Linked DNA regions of Micromonospora rhizosphaerae. The protein of the gene in region 1 interacts with the protein of each later gene in a pairwise test. Links are inferred from orthologs where the notes say so. Each region holds a gene or a part of one and is shown on either strand. Other genes may lie near its edges.

Region 1 (6,343 bases):
GGCAAAAGAGCACGTCAAAGGGGGTGGGGCGGAGTGGAGGACGGCGCTGCCCCCGCGGCCGCGTCCGCTACCCGACATAGATCGACTCCATCCGGCCGAGCACCGGCCGGCCGGACGCCTGACGGTGCCCGGCCGAACGGATCGCCGTCGGCGGCGATCTGGTGGGGCCGCGGGTCCGGTAACCTCGCTGCCGTGACGGACGCGAAGATGCCCCTGCGGGCAAAGGTGGCCAGTTCGGTGTCGCGGACCGCCGCGGCGCTGTCGCGGGCCGCGGGCCGTGGCGACGGCTCGGTGATCGGTGGCTGGATCGGTCTCAAGATCGATCCCGACCTGCTCGCCCACCTGTCCTCGGGGCGCGCCATCGCCCTGGTGTCGGGCACCAACGGAAAGACCACCACCACCCGGCTCACCGCCGCCGCCGTGGGCGTGCTCGGCCGGGTCGCCACCAACTCCTTCGGCGCCAACATGCCCACCGGCCACACCTCCGCCCTCGCGAAGGCCGGCAGCACCCCGTACGCCGTCCTCGAGGTCGACGAGCACTACCTCGCCCAGGTGCTGGAGGCCACCGAGCCGCACGTGGTGGCGCTGCTCAACCTCTCCCGCGACCAGCTGGACCGGGCCAAGGAGGTCGCCATGATGGCGCAGCTCTGGCGCGCCGCGCTGGTCCGGCACCCCGACGTGCGGGTGGTGGCCAACGCCGACGACCCGATGGTGGTCTGGGCCGCCACCCCGCCGGCCGACCCGGCGCAGGGCATCAACCCACCGCACGTCACCTGGTTCAGCGCCGGCCAGCGCTGGCACGACGACTCGTGGGTCTGCCCCGAGTGCGGCTACACCATCGAGCGCTCAGGCGACCAGTGGCGGTGCACCGGCTGCCCGCTGCGCCGGCCCGAACCGCAGTGGACGGTGGAGGACGAGGGCGTGCTCGACCCGACCGGCGCCTGGCACAAGGTGCAGCTCCAGCTCCCCGGCAAGGTCAATCTGGGCAACGCGGCGACCGCGCTGGCCGTCGCCGCCGAGTTCGGCGTACGCCCGGTGGACGCGGTCTACCGGCTCGGGGCGGTCACCTCGGTCGCCGGGCGCTACGCGCAGGTGGAGCGGGACGGACGCAACATCCGGCTGCTGCTGGCCAAGAACCCGGCCAGCTGGCTGGAGGCGTTCGACATGGCCGACGAGGCACCGACCCTGCTCTCCATCAACGCGCGGGACCCCGACGGGCTGGACACCTCCTGGCTCTACGACGTCGACTTCGCCCCGCTGCGCGGTCGGCAGGTGCTGATCACCGGCGACCGGGCGTACGACCTGGCCGTGCGGCTCGACGTCAACGACGTGCCGTTCCAGCACGTACCGAGCTTCGACGAGGCGGTCCTGGCGGTGCCCCCGGGCCGGCTGGAGGTCATCGCCAACTACACCGCCTTCCAGGACATCCGAGCGGAGCTGGACCGTGTCAACTGAGACCCTGCGCATCGTCTGGATCTACCCCGACCTGCTCTCCACCTACGGCGACCGGGGCAACGCGCTGATCCTGGCCCGCCGGGCCCAGCTGCGCGGCATGCCGGTCGAGGTGCTGGAGGTCCGCTCCGACCAGCGGCTGCCCTCCACCGCCGACATCTACCTGCTCGGCGGCGGCGAGGACGGCCCGCAGGCGCTCGGCGCCCAGCGGCTGATCGCGGACGGCGGCCTGCACCGGGCGGTGGCCCAGGGCTCGGTGGTCTTCAGCGTCTGCGCCGGGTACCAGCTCCTCGGCACCTCCTTCTTCGCCAAGGGCACCAAGTACGCCGGGCTCGAGCTGCTCGACATCTCCTCGGACCGGGGTCCCACCCGGGGCGTCGGCGAACTGGCCGGCGAGGTCGATCCGCGGCTGGGCATCCCGGCGCTGTCCGGCTTCGAGAACCACGGCGGGCGCACCCACCTCGGGCCCGGGGTGTCGCCGCTGGCCCGGGTCACCGCCGGGGTCGGCAACGACGGCGTCACCGAGGGCGCCTGGCGAGGCAAGCTGCTCGGCACCTATTCGCACGGGCCCGCCCTGGCCCGCAACCCGGCCCTGGCCGACCTGTTGCTGCGCTGGGCCACCGGCATCCACCAGCTCGCCCCGCTGGACGACACCTGGTCCGACCGGCTCCGCGCCGAGCGCCGCGCCGCGGTGGCCGCCGCCCGGGCATGATCCCCGCCGTCCGGCGGCTGCTCCGGCAGCCGTCGGCGCTCCGCTTCGCCGGTCTGCTGCTCCTGCTCGCCGGGTTCGCCGTGACCGTCCTGCTGGTGCCCCGGCCGGACCCGGCCCAGCTGCCCCGGCTCGCCGACTCCCTCGGCGGGTACGCCCCGGTCGCGGCGATCGTCGGCGGCGCGCTGCTGCTGGTGGCCCTGGTTCCCCGTACCTTCATCACGCTCGCGTCGGGCGCGATCTTCGGCCCCCTGGCGGGCGCCGCGTACGCCCTCGGCGCGGCGCTGCTGGCGGCGGCGATCGGCTTCGCGGTCGGCCGGCTGCTCGGCCGGGAGTTCGTGGCCGAGCGGGTCCGCGGCCGGCTGGCCCGGCTGGACGGCTGGTTCGCCCGGCAGAGTGTGTTCGGGGTGATTACCGTCCGGCTGCTGCCGATCGCCGGCTTCGGGCTGGTCAGCTACGGCTACGGGACCACCGGCACCCGGCTGCTGCCGTTCCTGGCCGGCAGCGTGATCGCCGCCACCCCGACCGCCGTCGGCTACGCCGCGATCGGGGCGGCGGTGAGCTCGCCGGGCCACGTCAACTGGTACGCCGCCGCCCCCGCCAGCTTCGGCCTGATCGCCAGCGCGGTGCTGATCCACCGCTGGTGGCGCGCCGAGCGGCGGCGCCGGCTGGGGCCGACCTGATGCCGGCCGCGCGGCCCGATCGGCCGTTCGCCGGCGCTCCGGTGTCGGCCTCCCCGCTCTCCGCGCCACCGACGCCGGCGCGACCACGGCGAGCCGAGTCGCCCCCAGCGATCTGCCGCGGCGTGTCGCGTCCGCGCCAGGCCGCCTGACGACACCGGTCGGAAGGTTCCAGATCACCGCTGAGAGCGCTACGAGCCCACCGTCCGAGCCACTCTTTCCCTGAATCTGCTCCCTTCCCGGGGCGCGCCGGGGCGCGCCCCAGGGCGGGGAGGCGGAGTCAGACGACGACGGAGACCATGCGTCCCTTCACGACGATGACCTTGCGGGGCTCCTTGCCGGACAGCGAGGAGGCCACCGCCTCCAGCGCCGCCTCGCGCACCTCGTCCTCCGACACGTCGGCGGGGACCTCGATGCGGCCCCGGACCTTGCCGTTGACCTGCACCGGGTAGGTCACCGTCTCGGCGACCAGCAGCGCCGGGTCCGCCTTCGGGAAGTCCGCATACGCCAGCGAGGTGTCGTGGCCCAGCCGCTGCCACAGCTCCTCGGCGACGTGCGGGGCGAACGGCGCCAGCATCAGCACCAGCGGCTCGGCCACCTCACGCGGCGTGGCCGACAGCCGGGTCAGCCCGTTGGTCAGCTCGATCAGCTTGGCGATCGCGGTGTTGAACCGCATCGCCTCCATGTCGCCGCGGACGCCGTCGATGACCTTGTGCAGCAGCCGGCGGGTCGCCTCGTCGGCCGGCACGTCGGTGACCCGCGACTCGCCGGTCTGCTCGTCGACGATCGCCCGCCAGACCCGCTGCAGGAACCGGTACGAGCCGACCACCGCCCGGGTCTCCCAGGGACGGGACACCTCCAGCGGGCCCATCGACATCTCGTAGACCCGGAACGTGTCGGCGCCGTACGCCGCGCACATCTCGTCCGGGGTGACCACGTTCTTCAGCGACTTGCCCATCTTGCCGTACTCGCGGTTGACCTTGATGTCGCCCAGGAAGAAGCCGCCGTCGCGCTCCTCGACGTCCGCGGCGGGCACGTAGGCGCCGCGGGCGTCGGTGTAGGCGTAGGCCTGGATGTAGCCCTGGTTGAACAGCTTCCGGAACGGCTCGAACGACGAGACGTGGCCCAGGTCGTACAGGACCTTGTGCCAGAAGCGGGCGTACAGCAGGTGCAGCACGGCGTGCTCGGCGCCGCCGACGTACAGGTCGGTGCCGCCGCAGTCGCCCGCGTCGCGCGGCCCCATCCAGTACCGCTCGTTCTCCGCGTCGACGAAGCGCTCGCGGTTCGTCGGGTCCAGGTAGCGCAGCTCGTACCAGCAGGAGCCGGCCCACTGCGGCATCACGTTGGTCTCCCGGGTGTAGCGCTTGGGCCCGTCACCCAGGTCCAGCTCCACCTCCACCCAGTCGCGCCGCCGGGACAGTGGGGTCTCCGGGTTGCTGTCGGCGTCCTCCGGGTCGTACGTCTTCGGGGAGAAGTCGTCCACCTCGGGCAGCTCGACCGGCAGCATCGACTCGGGCAGCGCGATCGGCGCGCCGGTCTCGTCGTACACGATCGGGAACGGCTCGCCCCAGTAGCGCTGCCGGCTGAACAGCCAGTCCCGCAGCCGCCAGGTGACCGCGCCGGTGCCGTGCCCGTTCACCTCCAGCCACTCGATGATCCGGGCCTTGGCGTCGGCGACCCCCAGGCCGTTCAGGTTCAGGCCGCGGTCGGGCGCGGCGCTGTTGATCGCCGAGCCCTCCCCGGTGTACGCCTTGCCGTCGAAGTCCTCCGGCGGCTGCACGGTGCGCACGATCGGCAGGTCGAAGACCTCGGCGAACTCCCAGTCCCGCTCGTCCTGCCCGGGCACCGCCATGATCGCCCCGGTGCCGTAGCCGGCCAGCACGTAGTCGGCGATGAAGATCGGGATCTGCCCGCCGGTGACCGGGTTGGTGGCGTAGGCGCCGACGAAGACGCCGGTCTTCTCCTTGGTCTCCGCCTGCCGCTCCACGTCCGTCTTGGCCGCGGCGGCCTTCCGGTACGCCTCGACGGCCGCCCGGGGGCTGGCGTGCCCGCCGGTCCAGGCCTCCTTCGTCCCCTCCGGCCACGCGGCCGGCATCAGCACGTCGACCAGCTCGTGCTCGGGCGCCAGCACCATGTAGGTGGCGCCGAAGACGGTGTCCGGCCGGGTCGTGAACACCCGCACCGGGCCCTGCGCGGTCGGGAAGTCGATGTGCGCCCCGTTGGACCGGCCGATCCAGTTGCGCTGCTGCAGCTTGATCGGCTCGGGCCAGTCCAGGTAGTCCAGGTCCTCCAGCAGCCGGTCGCCGTACGCGGTGATCCGCATCATCCACTGCTTCAGGTTGCGCTTGAAGACCGGGAAGTTGCCCCGCTCGGAGCGGCCGTCGGCGGTGACCTCCTCGTTGGCCAGCACGGTGCCCAGCCCCGGGCACCAGTTCACCGGCGCCTCCGAGACGTACGCCAGCCGGTGGTCGTCGATGATCTTGCGCCGCTCGGCCACGGTCAGCTCGGCCCAGGACCGGCCGTCCGGGGTGGCCCGGTTGCCCCCCTCGAACTCGGCGATCAGCTCGGCGATCGGGCGGGCCATCTTCACGTCCGCGTCGTACCAGGAGTTGAAGATCTGCAGGAAGATCCACTGGGTCCAGCGGTAGAAGTCGGTGTCGATGGTGGCCACCGAACGACGCTCGTCGTGGGCCAGCCCCAGCCGGCGCAGCTGTTCCCTGTACCGCTCGATGTTCGCCTCGGTCGTGGTGCGCGGGTGGGTGCCGGTCTGCACCGCGTACTGCTCGGCGGGCAGGCCGAACGCGTCGAAGCCCATCGCGTGCAGCACGTTGCGCCCGGCCATCCGCTGGTAGCGGGCGAAGCAGTCGGTGCCGATGTAGCCCAGCGGGTGACCGACGTGCAGGCCGGCGCCGGAGGGGTACGGGAACATGTCCAGGACGTACAGCTTCTCCGCGCCCGACCGGGGGTGGTCCGGGTCGGCCAGCGGCCCGCTCGGGTTCGGCGCGTGGAAGGTCCCCGCCCGCTCCCAGCTGTCCTGCCAGCGGTGCTCGATCTCGTCGGCCAGGGCCGCGGTGTACCGGAACGGGGGAATGTCGCTCGCCGGTGCGGCTGCCTCACTCATGGCGTCTCCTCGGCGCTTCATGTCGGATATGGGGAGCTCTGCTCAGGGCACAAAAAAGCCCCTCACGCAGGAGGGGCCGCCGTGCTGTCGCGCGTCAGCGCATCAGCACGGCCCGGTAAGAAGCAGGAAGACTCCGGCCATGACCGGCAGTGTACCCGCCAGGCGGCCACCCGTGTCGCCCACTACCACGGGTCGGGACGCCCGGCGTGTCCGGACGCGGGCCGGGACCTGGTTACCCGCGCGCGACACGGCCACGCGTCCCCCGGTCCGGCGAATATTCCGGGCGTAACCGACCGACCGCCTGCGGGGGTCGGCGACAACGACAAACATGGTTAGCCTGAGAACAGTGAGATTTTTGCGGCAGACGAGGCTCGGCCGACG
Region 2 (11,910 bases), 4.0 Mb from region 1 along the record:
CCCGCTGACCCGGATACGCTCGGTGGGATGAGGGGAGTGGACTGGTGAGGGTTCTGGCGGCGATGTCGGGCGGGGTGGACTCCGCCGTGGCGGCGGCGCGCGCGGTGGAGGCCGGGCACGACGTGACCGGGGTGCACCTGGCGCTGGCCCGCAACCCGCAGACCTACCGCACCGGGGCCCGCGGCTGCTGCACGCTCGAGGACTCCCGGGACGCCCGGCGGGCCGCCGACGTGATCGGCATCCCGTTCTACGTCTGGGACATGGCGGACCGCTTCCACGAGGATGTGGTGGACGACTTCGTCGCCGAGTACGCGGCCGGCCGTACCCCGAACCCCTGCCTGCGCTGCAACGAGAAGATCAAGTTCGCCGCGGTGCTGGACCGGGCCGTGGCTCTGGGCTTCGACGCGGTGGTCACCGGTCACCACGCCCGGCTCGGCCCCGACGGCCTGCTGCGGCGCAGCGTCGACCTCGCCAAGGACCAGTCGTACGTCCTGGCGGTGCTGACCCGCGAGCAGCTGGACCGGTCGATCTTCCCGCTCGGCGACTCCACCAAGGCGCAGGTACGCGAGGAGGCGGCCCGGCGCGGGCTCGCGGTGGCCGACAAGCCGGACTCGCACGACATCTGCTTCATCGCCGACGGTGACACCCGTGGCTTCCTCGCCGAGCGGCTCGGCGAGACGCCCGGCGACGTGGTCGACGCGCTCACCGGCGCGGTGGTCGGCAGTCACACCGGCGCTTACGCGTACACCGTCGGCCAGCGGCGCGGCCTGCACCTGGACCGGCCCGCCCCGGACGGCCGCCCCCGCTACGTGCTCTCCATCACCCCGAAGACCAACACGGTGACCGTCGGCCCGGCCGAGGCGCTGGAGGTCTCCCAGGTGCGGGCGACCCGCCCGGTCTGGACCGGCGGCGAGCGACCGACCGCGCCGGTCGAGTGCGAGGTGCAGCTGCGGGCGCACGGCGACGTGGTGCCGGCCACCGTCGAGCTCCGCGGCGACGGGCTCTCCGCCGAGCTGCGCCGACCGGTGCGCGGGGTCGCCGCCGGCCAGGCGATCGTGGCGTACCGGCCGGACCCGGCCGGGGACGTGGTGCTCGGCTCGGCCACCATCACCGGCTGACCGCTCCGCGCCCCGGCCACCGGGCGCAACGGATAATCTTCGGCCGTGACTGATCAGCCCTGGCCCTGGCCCGCCGGGGCGGCGACCGGCATCGGCTCGCTGCCCGGCACCGACATCGCCGAGGCCCAGCGGGTCGTCCTCGGTGAGCTGCCCGCCCTGCCGCACCTGGCGGAGCTGCCCGCCCGGGGCCCCGGCGCCGACCTGATCGGCCGCACCGGCGGCCTCCTCGTCGAACTGCCGGTCGAGCTGTACGCGGCCCGCTGGCGGATCGCCGCGCGCCCGGGGCGGGACCTGCGCCGGGCCCGCGACCTGATGGAACGGGACCTGGACCAGCTCGCCGAGCAGGCCGAGGAGTACGCCGGGCCGATCAAGGTGCAGGCCGGTGGTCCACTCACCCTGGCCGCCTCGCTGGAGCTGCCGATCGGCGGCCGGATGCTGCGCGACCCGGGCGCGGTGCGCGATCTCACCGGCTCGCTCGCCGAGGGGCTGCGCGGGCACGTCGAGGCGGTGGCCCGCCGCCTGCCCCGGGCCTCGGTGCTGCTCCAGCTCGACGAGCCGTCCCTGCCGGCGGTGCTCGCCGGCCGGGTGCCCACCGAGAGCGGCTTCGGCACCCACCGGCCGGTGGAGTCCAGCGTCGCCGGTTCCCTGCTGGGCACGGTGATCGAGGCGGCCGGCGTCCCGACCGTGGTGCACTGCTGTGCTCCGGACGTGCCGTTGGAGCTGATCCGCTCGGCCGGGGCGGTCGGGGTCGCGCTGGACCTCAGCCTGGTCACCGACCTGGACCCGCTCGGCGAGGCGATCGACGCCGGGCTCGGGCTGCTGGCCGGCGCCGCGCCGGCCCTGCCGCCGTCCGCCGGTCGCGCGCCGACGTCCGCCCAGGTCGCCGACCGGGTACGCGAGCTCTGGGACCGCCTCGGCTTCCCGCGTCGCCGCCTCGCCGAGCAGGTGGTGGTCACCCCGGCCTGCGGCCTCGCGGCGGCCACCCCGCAGTACGCCCGCGCCGTCCTCACCGCCTGCCGGGACGCCGGCCGCCGGCTGTACGAGGAGTGAGTGAGGTTTCCGGTCGTACCCCCAGGGCAGGATGACGGGCATGATTGGACAGCTGCGTTCAGTGGTGATCGACTGCCCGGATCCGCGCGCCCTGGCCGGCTTCTACGCCGAGCTGCTCGGCCTGCCGCTGATCGAGGACAACTCCGACGGCGACGACTGGGTCATCCTCGGTGGCCCGCCCGGACATCAGCCGCGGATCGCGTTCCAGAAGGCGCCCAACCTGCGGGCGCCGGCCTGGCCCGACCCGGAGCGGCCCCAGCAGTTCCACCTCGACGTCACCGTCGACGACATCGAGACCGCGGAGAAGGCGGCCCTGGCCCTGGGCGCCCGGCGGTTGCCGGGCGAGGGTGACGGCTTCCGGGTCTACGCTGACCCGGCCGGGCACCCGTTCTGCCTCTGCTGGGACTGACCGGGAGGGGCGGGAGGCCAGCCTGGCGGGGGGTGCGGCCACGGTGCATGATCGCCACCGTGATCGACACCTCGCTCCGGCGGGCCTCCGGCTCGCTCTTCGGTCTCGCCTACGGTGACGCCCTGGGCAAGCCGACCGAATTCCTCACCGTCGCCGAGATCGAGCGCCGGTACGGCCCGACCGGGCCCCGGGAGCTGGTCGGTGATCCCGCGCTGGTCACCGACGACACCCAGATGGGGCTCGCCGTGGGTTGGGCGCTGCACGACGCGCCCGCGTTCACCCCGGCGGGGGTGGAGCCGCTGCTGCGGCGGCGCTTCCTCGACTGGTCGGTCAGCCCCGACAACAATCGCGCGCCCGGCATGACCTGCCTACGGGCCTGCGCCGAGCTGTCCCGGGGCACCCGCTGGCAGGAGGCGACCGTGGCCGACTCGAAGGGCTGCGGCGCCAACATGCGGGTCACCCCGGTCGGGCTGCTCGACGTCGACCTGGACACGCTCGCCGGGCTGGCCCAGCTCCAGGCCGGCCTGACCCACGGCCACCCCACCGGCCTGGCGGCCAGCGAGCTCACCGCGTACGCGGTGCGGCTGTTGCGCGACGGCGCCGGGCTGGCCGAGCTGCCCGGCCTGCTCACCGCGCGGGCACGCGAGCAGCGCCTGGTCTACCGCGCCGACTGGCTCGGCGACCTCTGGCAGCGTTCGCGGGCGGAGACGCCGGCGGAGTTCATCGCCCGGGGCTGGGACGAGTGCCTGCAGGCGCTGGCCCGCCTCGACGCGGCGCTGGCCCGTCCCGACGACGGCGGCGATCCTTGCCGGCACACCGGCGAGGGCTGGATCGCCGAGGAGGCGCTGGCGACCGCGCTGCTCTGCGCCCTCCGGCACGCCGACGACCCGGTCGGCGCGCTGGCCCGCGGGGCGACCACCGCCGGCGACTCCGACTCGATCGCCGCCCTCGCCGGCGCCTTCGTCGGCGCCGCCCACGGCATGGCTGCCTGGCCGTCGGACTGGTCCACCCGCATCGAGTACGCCGACCAGCTCACCGCCCTAGCCACCCCCCACGACTGACCCCCACCCCACCCCCACCCCCACCGCCCCTCCCCGCCCGCCCCTCCCCGCCCGCCCCCTGTGCTGGTTGATCATGAAGTTGTTGTCATGGACACGCCGGAATCGAGGGCAATAACTTCATGATCGACCGGATTGGTCGGGGGGCGGGGCGGGTGTGGGGGGACGGTTGTCCCACCCCGGGGCTAACGTTCGTGGGGTAGCAGGATCAGAGGAGGTCAGCAGCGGTGTCGGAAGGCGGCAGGGTGTCCGAGGAAGCGATTCCCCAGCAGGTCAGCCCGGCGCAGGAGGCGGCGGCGGGCGCCGAGCCGACCCCGGAGGCGCGGGAGCGGCACGCCACGCTGAGCCAGGAGCTCACCGAGCACCAGTACCGCTACTACGTGCTCGACGCGCCGACCATCTCCGACGCCGAGTTCGACAAGCAGCTGCGCGAGCTGGAGGCGTTGGAGGCGGAGTTCCCCGCGCTGCGCACGCCCGACTCGCCGACCCAGCGGGTCGGTGGCACCTTCTCCACCGACTTCACGCCGGTGACCCACGCCGAGCGGATGCTCTCGCTGGACAACGCCTTCGCCGACGAGGAGCTGGCCGCCTGGGCCGAGCGGGTCGAGCGGGACGCCGGCGGCCCGGTGCCGTACCTCTGCGAGCTCAAGGTCGACGGCCTGGCGATCAACCTCACCTACGAGCGCGGCCGCCTGGTCCGGGCCGCCACCCGGGGCGACGGGCGCACCGGCGAGGACGTCACCGCCAACGTCCGCAGCATCCGGGACGTGCCGAGCCGGCTGACCGGCACCGAGGATTTCCCCGACGTGCCGGAGTTTCTCGAGGTCCGCGGCGAGGTCTACTTCCCGGTCGCCGCCTTCGCCGACCTCAACGCCGGCCTCGTCGAGCAGGGCAAGGCGCCGTTCGCGAACCCGCGCAACGCGGCCGCCGGCAGCCTGCGGCAGAAGGACCCGCGGGTCACCGCCTCCCGGCCGCTGCGCCTGGTGGTGCACGGCATCGGCGCCCGCCGCGGCTTCCAGCCGGCCGCCCAGTCCGAGTCGTACGCGGCGCTGAAGGCGTGGGGGCTGCCGACCAGCGACCGGTGGCGGGTGGTCCCCGACCTGGCCGGCGTCGCCGAGTACGTCGCGTACTACGCCCAGCACCGGCACGACGTCGAGCACGAGATCGACGGCGTGGTGGTCAAGGTCGATCCGGTCTCCATCCAGGGGCGGCTCGGCTCCACCAGCCGGGCTCCGCGCTGGGCGATCGCCTTCAAGTACCCGCCGGAGGAGGTGACCACCAAGCTGATCGACATCGACGTGAACGTGGGGCGCACCGGCCGGGTCACCCCGTTCGCAGTGCTGGAGCCGGTGCGCGTGGCCGGCTCCACCGTCGCTCTGGCCACCCTGCACAACGCCCGGGAGGTCGAGCGCAAGGGGGTGCTGATCGGCGACACGGTGGTGCTGCGCAAGGCCGGCGACGTGATCCCCGAGGTGCTCGGCCCGGTGGTCGACCTGCGGCCCGCCGACGCCCGGCCGTTCGTCATGCCCACCACCTGCCCGGCCTGCGGCACCCCCCTCGCCCCCGCCAAGGAGGCCGACGTCGACATCCGCTGCCCCAACAGCCGCAGCTGTCCGGCGCAGCTGCGCGAGCGGGTCTTCCACCTGGCCGGCCGGGGCGCCTTCGACATCGAGGTGCTGGGCTACAAGGGCGCCGCGGCCCTGCTCGACGCGCAGATCATCTCCGACGAGGGTGACCTGTTCCAGCTCGACGCCGAACAGCTCGCCCGCTCGCCGTTCTTCGTCAACAAGGACGGCAGCCTGGGCACCAACGCCACCAAGCTGCTGGACAACCTCGCCGTGGCCAAGGAGCGCGACCTCTGGCGGGTGCTGGTCGCGCTCTCCGTCCGGCATGTCGGTCCCACCGCGGCGCAGGCCCTCGCGCGACACTTCCGCTCGATCGAGGCCATCGACCGGGCCAGCGAGGAGGAGCTGTCCTCGGTGGACGGTGTCGGCCCGACCATCGCCGCCAGCATCAAGGAGTGGTTCGCCGTCGACTGGCACCGCGAGGTGGTGCGCAAGTGGGCCGAGGCGGGCGTCCGGATGGCCGAGGAAGCGGTCGACGAGGGGCCCCGCCCGCTGGAGGGGGTCACCGTGGTGGTGACCGGCACGCTCGCCGGGTTCAGCCGGGACCAGGCGTCCGAGGCGATCCAGAGCCGCGGCGGCAAGGTCACCGGTTCGGTCTCCAAGAAGACGAGCTTCGTGGTGGTGGGGGACAACCCCGGCTCCAAGGCCGACAAGGCGGCCAGCCTCAAGCTCCCGATCCTCGACGAGGACGGCTTCCGGGTGCTGCTCGAGTCCGGCCCGGAGGCGGCCCGGGAGGTCGCCCGCACCGAGGGCTGAGGCCCGGCTCAACGTGAATCGGCAGCGGTCCTCGCCGCCGATACCAACTTCGTTACGACTGTGACCGCTTCATGACTGTCCTGCGGGGGAAACCGGGGCCAAGGGCGTTTCATTGATGCACGGCGTGCGCCGAGCATGCCACGGCCGTTTCCCGGGAGGTGCGATGGAGGCCGCCGATCCGCGAAACTCCGTCCCTCCCGGACGGGTGGCGCCGTTCTTCGGCTTCATCGCCGCGGTCTTCGTCCTGGCCGCGCTGGTCTCGGCCGAGCCGCTGGCCAGGCTCGCCGAGCGGCTGCCCGAGCTGCCGGCGGCGTTCTGGACCATGGCGGCGCTCGCCGTCGCCTGCGACGCGCGTCCGTTCGTCCCGCCCGGTCGGCGGCAGACCTCGGCGGTCTTCCCGTCGACCTGTTTCACCTTCGCCATCCTGCTCGGCTGGGGGCTGGGCCCGGCGGTCGCGGTGCAGGCGGTGGCGGTGGTCGTCTCGGGCTGGCGGATGGGGCACGCCGTGTGGCGGACCGGCTTCAACGCCGCCCAGTACGCCTGCGCCCTCGGCGCCGCGTACGTGATCACCCGGCTCGGCCCCGGCGGCATCTTCGACGACGGACGGTTGCGCTGGATGGACGTCGCGGCGATGGGCGGCGCCACCGCGGCCTGGTTTGCGGTCAACTACGGCCTGGTCAGCACCGCGGTCCGGTTGCGCTTCGGCGACCGGTGGTGGCCGAGCCTGCGGCAGGGGCTGCCGTACGAGCTGATCTCCACCGGCTCCCTGCTGCTGCTCGCCCCGGTGCTGGTCGCCGCCGCCCGGGCCAGCGCGGCCCTGATCCCGCTGGTGCTGGTGCCGCTCTTCGCCGTCTACCGGATGGCCCGGCTCTCCGCCGAGCAGGAGCAACTCGCCGCGCTGGACCCGCTCACCGGCCTGCCCAACCGCAAGGCGCTGCTGGCCGAGGTCGCCGAGCAGGTGCACCTGCACGCCGAGCGGGCCGCGCGGGGTGAGCCCGACTTCCACCTGGCCCTGCTGCTGATCGACCTGGACCGGTTCAAGCACGTCAACGACGCCCTCGGGCACGCGGTGGGGGACCGGCTGCTGGTCGAGGTGAGCGCCCGGCTGACCGACGTGGTGCCCGACGGGGACCTGGTCGCCCGGCTCGGTGGGGACGAGTTCGCGATCGTGGTCACCCGGCTCACCGGCACCGACGCGGCCCGGGAGCTGGCCGACCGGGTGGCCGGCGCGCTCGCCGAGCCGGTCCTGATGGATGGCCTGCCGCTGGACGTCGGGGGCTCGATCGGTATCGCCATCTTCCCCGAGCACGGCGAGGACTTCACCACCCTGATGCGCCACGCCGACGTGGCCATGTACGACGCGAAGCACCGCAACGACACCGTCGCGGTCTACGCCGCCGAGTCCGACCACAACTCGGCCGAGCGGCTGAGCCTCCTGGCCGACCTGCGCCGCGTACTCGAGGCCGGCCCACGCGCTGACCCGGCGGACCGCCCCGGTCGGCCCGGCGTCGCCGGGGTGGCGGACCGGGGGGTGCGCGGCGGTGACGGCGCCGCGCTGCCCGCCGGCGGCGTACCGCTCGACGGCGACGACGTCCGCGGCAACGGTGCGCCCAGCCGGTGGCGGCTGCGCCGCCGCCGCGAGCGGTCGCGGATCCCGCACGGCGACGAGCTGATCAACCGGATCGTCACCGGCGCCGACCCGATCCGTCGGCGGGCCGCCCGTCCGACCGAGGAGCCGCTTCCCGACGCCGTCCTGCCCGAGGCGGTCGACGAGCCGGACGAGGCGCCCGTCCCGGCCCCGCCGGCCGACGACGCCGAGGCCGAGCCGGCTGCCGATGCGGGCGAGATCACCATGTACTACCAACCGCAGATCGCCATCGCCACCGGGGAGGTCGTCGGGGTCGAGGCGTTGCTGCGCTGGCGGCATCCCCGCCGCGGCATGGTCGACCCGGGGGAGCTGATCCAGGTCGCCGAGCAGAGCGCGGTGATGCGCCTGCTCACCCGCCGGGTGGTCGACGACGTGGTCGAGCAGCTCGCCAAGTGGTCGGCGGCCGGGATCAGTTTGCGCGCCGCGCTCAACGTCAGCGTCCGGGACCTGCACACCGGGGAGATCGCCGACCAGATCGCCGACCGGCTCGCCCGCTACGGGGTACACCCGGACCGGCTGCAGGTGGAGATCACCGAGGGGGCGCTGATGGATCCCCGGCGGGTGCTGGCCAGCATCTCCCAGCTCAACCGGACCGGCGTCGGCATCGCGCTGGACGACTTCGGCACCGGCTACTCGTCGTTGCAACACCTGCGCCGGCTGCCGCTGTCGGAGGTGAAGGTGGACCGGTCGTTCGTGCTGGGGATGGCCGACGACCCGGACGACGCGGCGATCGTCCGGTCGATGATCGAGCTGGCCGGGGCGCTCGGGCTGCGGGTGGTGGCCGAGGGCGTGGAGGACGAGCGGACCTGGCGGCTGCTGCACGCGGCCGGCTGCGATGTGGCGCAGGGCTGGTTCTACGCCCGTCCCATGCCGGCCGAGGAACTGGGGACCTGGCTGTCCCGGTATCGGCCGGTCCGCCCCGCGGTGTCCGGCGACGCGGAGCATTCCCGCCGCCCGACGCGCTGAGCGGTTCGCCGGCCGGCGGCGGGACTGGCGGATGGGCGCGGTGGAGCTGATGTCGTGAACGACTCAGCGTCCCGGGCGGAGGGGGGAGTCGGAGGCGTCGGGGCGAGCGCAGGACAATAGACTCGCTCCGGTCACCGCGCGTCATCTCGACCCCGCGCGGCCGGCACACGCAGAGGCAGCAGGACAGCCACGAAGGGGGCACCGATGGCCGCCATCTCCCGCGAGGAGGTCGCGCACCTGGCGCGACTGTCGCGGCTCGCCGTCACCGAGGAGGAGTTGGACACCTTCGCCGGCCAACTCGACGTGATCCTCCAGTCGGTCGCCCAGGTCGGCGAGGTCGCCGCGGCGGACATCCCGCCGACCTCCCACTCGGTACCGCTGACCAACGTCCTCCGGGAGGACGTGGTGACGCCGTGCCTGACCCCCGAGGAGGCGCTGTCGGGTGCGCCCGACGCCGAGGAGCAGCGGTTCCGCGTACCGCGGATCCTGGACGAGGATGTGGCTTCATGAGCGACCTGACCAAGCTCAGCGCGGCGGAGATCGCCGGGCTCGTGGCCGGTGGAGAGACCTCGGCCGTCGAGGTGACGCAGGCCCACCTGGACCGGATCGCCGCGGTCGAGGACCGGGTGCACGCCTTCCTGCACGTCGACACCGAGGGCGCGCTGGCCGCCGCCCGTGCGCTGGACGAGCGCCGGGCCGCCGGCGCGGAGTTGGGCCCGCTGGCCGGCGTGCCGGTCGCGGTCAAGGACGTGCTCACCACCAAGGGCGTGCCGACCACCGTAGGGTCGAAGATCCTGGAGGGCTGGCGCCCGCCGTACGACTCGACGATCGTGCAGCGGCTGCGCGACGCCGGCACGGTGATGCTCGGCAAGACCAACATGGACGAGTTCGCCATGGGCTCCTCCACCGAATACTCCGCGTACGGGCCGACTCACAACCCGTGGGACCTGAGTCGGATCCCGGGCGGCTCGGGTGGTGGCAGCGCGGCCGCGCTGGCCGCGTACGAGGCGCCGCTGGCGATCGGCTCGGACACCGGCGGGTCGATCCGCCAGCCCGGCGCGGTCACCGGCACCGTCGGCGCGAAGCCCACCTACGGCGGCACCTCCCGGTACGGCCTGGTGGCGTTCTCCTCGTCGCTGGACACCCCCGGCCCGTGCGCCCGTACGGTGCTGGACGCCGCGCTGCTGCACCAGGTGATCGGCGGCCACGACCCACGCGACTCCACCTCGATCCCGCAGCCGGTGCCGGACGTGGTGGGCGCCGCGAGGCTGGGCGCGACCGGCGACCTGACCGGGGTGAAGCTCGGTGTGGTGACCGAGTTCACCGGCGAGGGCGCGGAGCCGGGCGTGATGGCCGCGTTCCGCGAGTCGGTGGAGGCGCTGGCGAAGCTGGGCGCCGAGATCGTCGAGATCTCCTGCCCGCACTTCAAGTACGCCCTGCCGGCCTACTACCTGATCGCGCCGAGCGAGTGCTCCTCCAACCTGGCCCGCTTCGACGGGGTCCGGTTCGGCCTGCGGGTCGGCGACGACGGCAACCGGTCGCTGGAGGAGGTCATGTCGCTGACCCGGGAGGCCGGCTTCGGCCCCGAGGTCAAGCGGCGCATCATGATCGGCACGTACGCGCTCTCCTCGGGCTACTACGACGCCTACTACGGGCAGGCGCAGAAGGTCCGTACGCTGATCACCCGGGACTTCACCTCGGCGTTCGAGCAGGTGGACGCGCTGATCTCGCCGACCACGCCGTTCGTGGCCTTCCCGATCGGGGCGCGCACCGCCGACCCGTACCAGATGTATCTGGCCGACCTGTTCACCATCCCGACCAACCTGTACGGCGGACCGGCGATCTCGGTGCCGTGCGGGCTCTCCGACGGGCTCCCGGTCGGCCTGCAGATCATGGCCCCGACGATGGCCGACGACCGGATGTACCGGGTCGCCGCCGCGCTGGAGTCCACGGTCGGCACGTTCACCCCACCGGCACTGTGAGGCAGGAGCACCGATGACGACGACACTGCCCGCGTACGACGAGGTTGTCGCGCGCTACGAACCGGTGATCGGTCTGGAGACGCACGTCGAGCTGGGCACGAAGACCAAGATGTTCTGCGGCTGCCCGACCGACTTCGGCGGCGAGCCGAACACCCGGGTCTGCCCGGTCTGCCTGGGCCTGCCCGGCTCGCTGCCGGTGGCCAACAAGGCGGCCATCGAGGCGACGATCCGGATCGGCCTGGCGTTGAACTGCTCGATCGCCGAGTGGTGCCGGTTCGCCCGGAAGAACTACTTCTACCCGGACATGCCGAAGAACTTCCAGATCAGCCAGTACGACGAGCCGCTCTGCGTCGACGGCTACCTGGACGTCGAGGTCAACGGCGAGCTGGTCCGGATCGGCATCGAGCGGGTGCACCTGGAGGAGGACACCGGCAAGACGCTGCACGTCGGTGGCGCCACTGGCCGCATCCACGGGGCGACCGAGTCGCTGGTCGACTACAACCGGGCCGGCATCCCGCTGGTGGAGATCGTCACCAAGCCGGTCCCCGGCACCGGCGCGATGGCGCCGGAGGTGGCCCGGGCGTACGTCACCGAGCTGCGCGACGTGATCCGCTCGCTCGGCGTCTCCGACGTCCGGATGGAGGAGGGCTCGCTGCGCTGCGACGTCAACACGTCGCTGAACCTGCCCGGCCAGGAGTGGGGCACCCGCACCGAGACCAAGAACGTCAACTCGCTGCGCTCGGTCGAGCGGGCGGTCCGCTCGGAGATGCTGCGCCAGGCGTCGGTGCTCGACGCCGGCGGGAAGATCACCCAGGAGACCCGGCACTTCCACGAGGACACCGGCGACACCACCCCCGGCCGGTCCAAGGAGACCGCCACCGACTACCGGTACTTTCCGGAGCCGGACCTGGTGCCGCTCGCGCCGGACCCGGCCTGGGTGGCTGAGCTGAAGGCCGCCCTGCCGGAGCTGCCCCGGCTGCACCGCCGCCGGCTGCAGGAGCAGTGGGGCCTGTCCGACCTGGACATGCAGTCGGTGCTGAACGCCGGCGCGGTCGAGCTGATCGAGCAGACCGTGGCCGCCGGCGCCACCCCGGCCGCCGCGCGCAAGTGGTGGCTGGGCGAGCTGTCCCGGCGGGCCAACGAGACCGGCGTGGAGCTGGCCGACGTCGGGGCCACCCCGGAGCAGGTCGCCGAGCTGCAGGGCCTGGTCGACGCCGGCAAGCTCAACGACAAGCTGGCCCGGACCGTGCTGGAGGGCGTGGTGGCCGGCGAGGGCTCGCCGACCGAGATCATGACCA

The links.
Region 2: the proteins of leuS (region 1) and ligA interact in binary tests that used the Escherichia coli proteins (3 or more experiments, as listed by UniProt). The link is inferred for Micromonospora rhizosphaerae from one-to-one orthologs.

The regions. Positions count from the first base shown.
Region 1 is NZ_FMHV01000002.1:6,200,220-6,206,562, forward strand. Bases 2,922-6,343 are described here. They hold leuS (leucine--tRNA ligase), read right to left. Parts: upstream 5,963-6,343; coding sequence 3,122-5,962; downstream 2,922-3,121. Also shown: GA0070624_RS29205 (MurT ligase domain-containing protein), read left to right, coding at 208-1,455; GA0070624_RS29210 (type 1 glutamine amidotransferase), read left to right, coding at 1,445-2,164; GA0070624_RS29215 (TVP38/TMEM64 family protein), read left to right, coding at 2,161-2,844.
Region 2 is NZ_FMHV01000002.1:2,223,087-2,234,996, forward strand. Bases 3,473-6,448 are described here. They hold ligA (NAD-dependent DNA ligase LigA), read left to right. Parts: upstream 3,473-3,880; coding sequence 3,881-6,016; downstream 6,017-6,448. Other genes in these bases: GA0070624_RS10845 (ADP-ribosylglycohydrolase family protein), read left to right, coding at 3,473-3,638; GA0070624_RS10855 (putative bifunctional diguanylate cyclase/phosphodiesterase), read left to right, coding at 6,180-6,448. In the rest of the region: GA0070624_RS10825 (cysteine desulfurase family protein), read left to right, coding at 1-8; tRNA 2-thiouridine(34) synthase MnmA, read left to right, coding at 45-1,118; GA0070624_RS10835 (uroporphyrinogen decarboxylase/cobalamine-independent methonine synthase family protein), read left to right, coding at 1,164-2,168; GA0070624_RS10840 (VOC family protein), read left to right, coding at 2,209-2,577; more of GA0070624_RS10845, read left to right, coding at 2,625-3,472; more of GA0070624_RS10855, read left to right, coding at 6,449-8,630; Asp-tRNA(Asn)/Glu-tRNA(Gln) amidotransferase subunit GatC, read left to right, coding at 8,835-9,140; Asp-tRNA(Asn)/Glu-tRNA(Gln) amidotransferase subunit GatA, read left to right, coding at 9,137-10,612; Asp-tRNA(Asn)/Glu-tRNA(Gln) amidotransferase subunit GatB, read left to right, coding at 10,626-11,910. UniProt on the Escherichia coli protein: DNA ligase that catalyzes the formation of phosphodiester linkages between 5'-phosphoryl and 3'-hydroxyl groups in double-stranded DNA using NAD as a coenzyme and as the energy source for the reaction.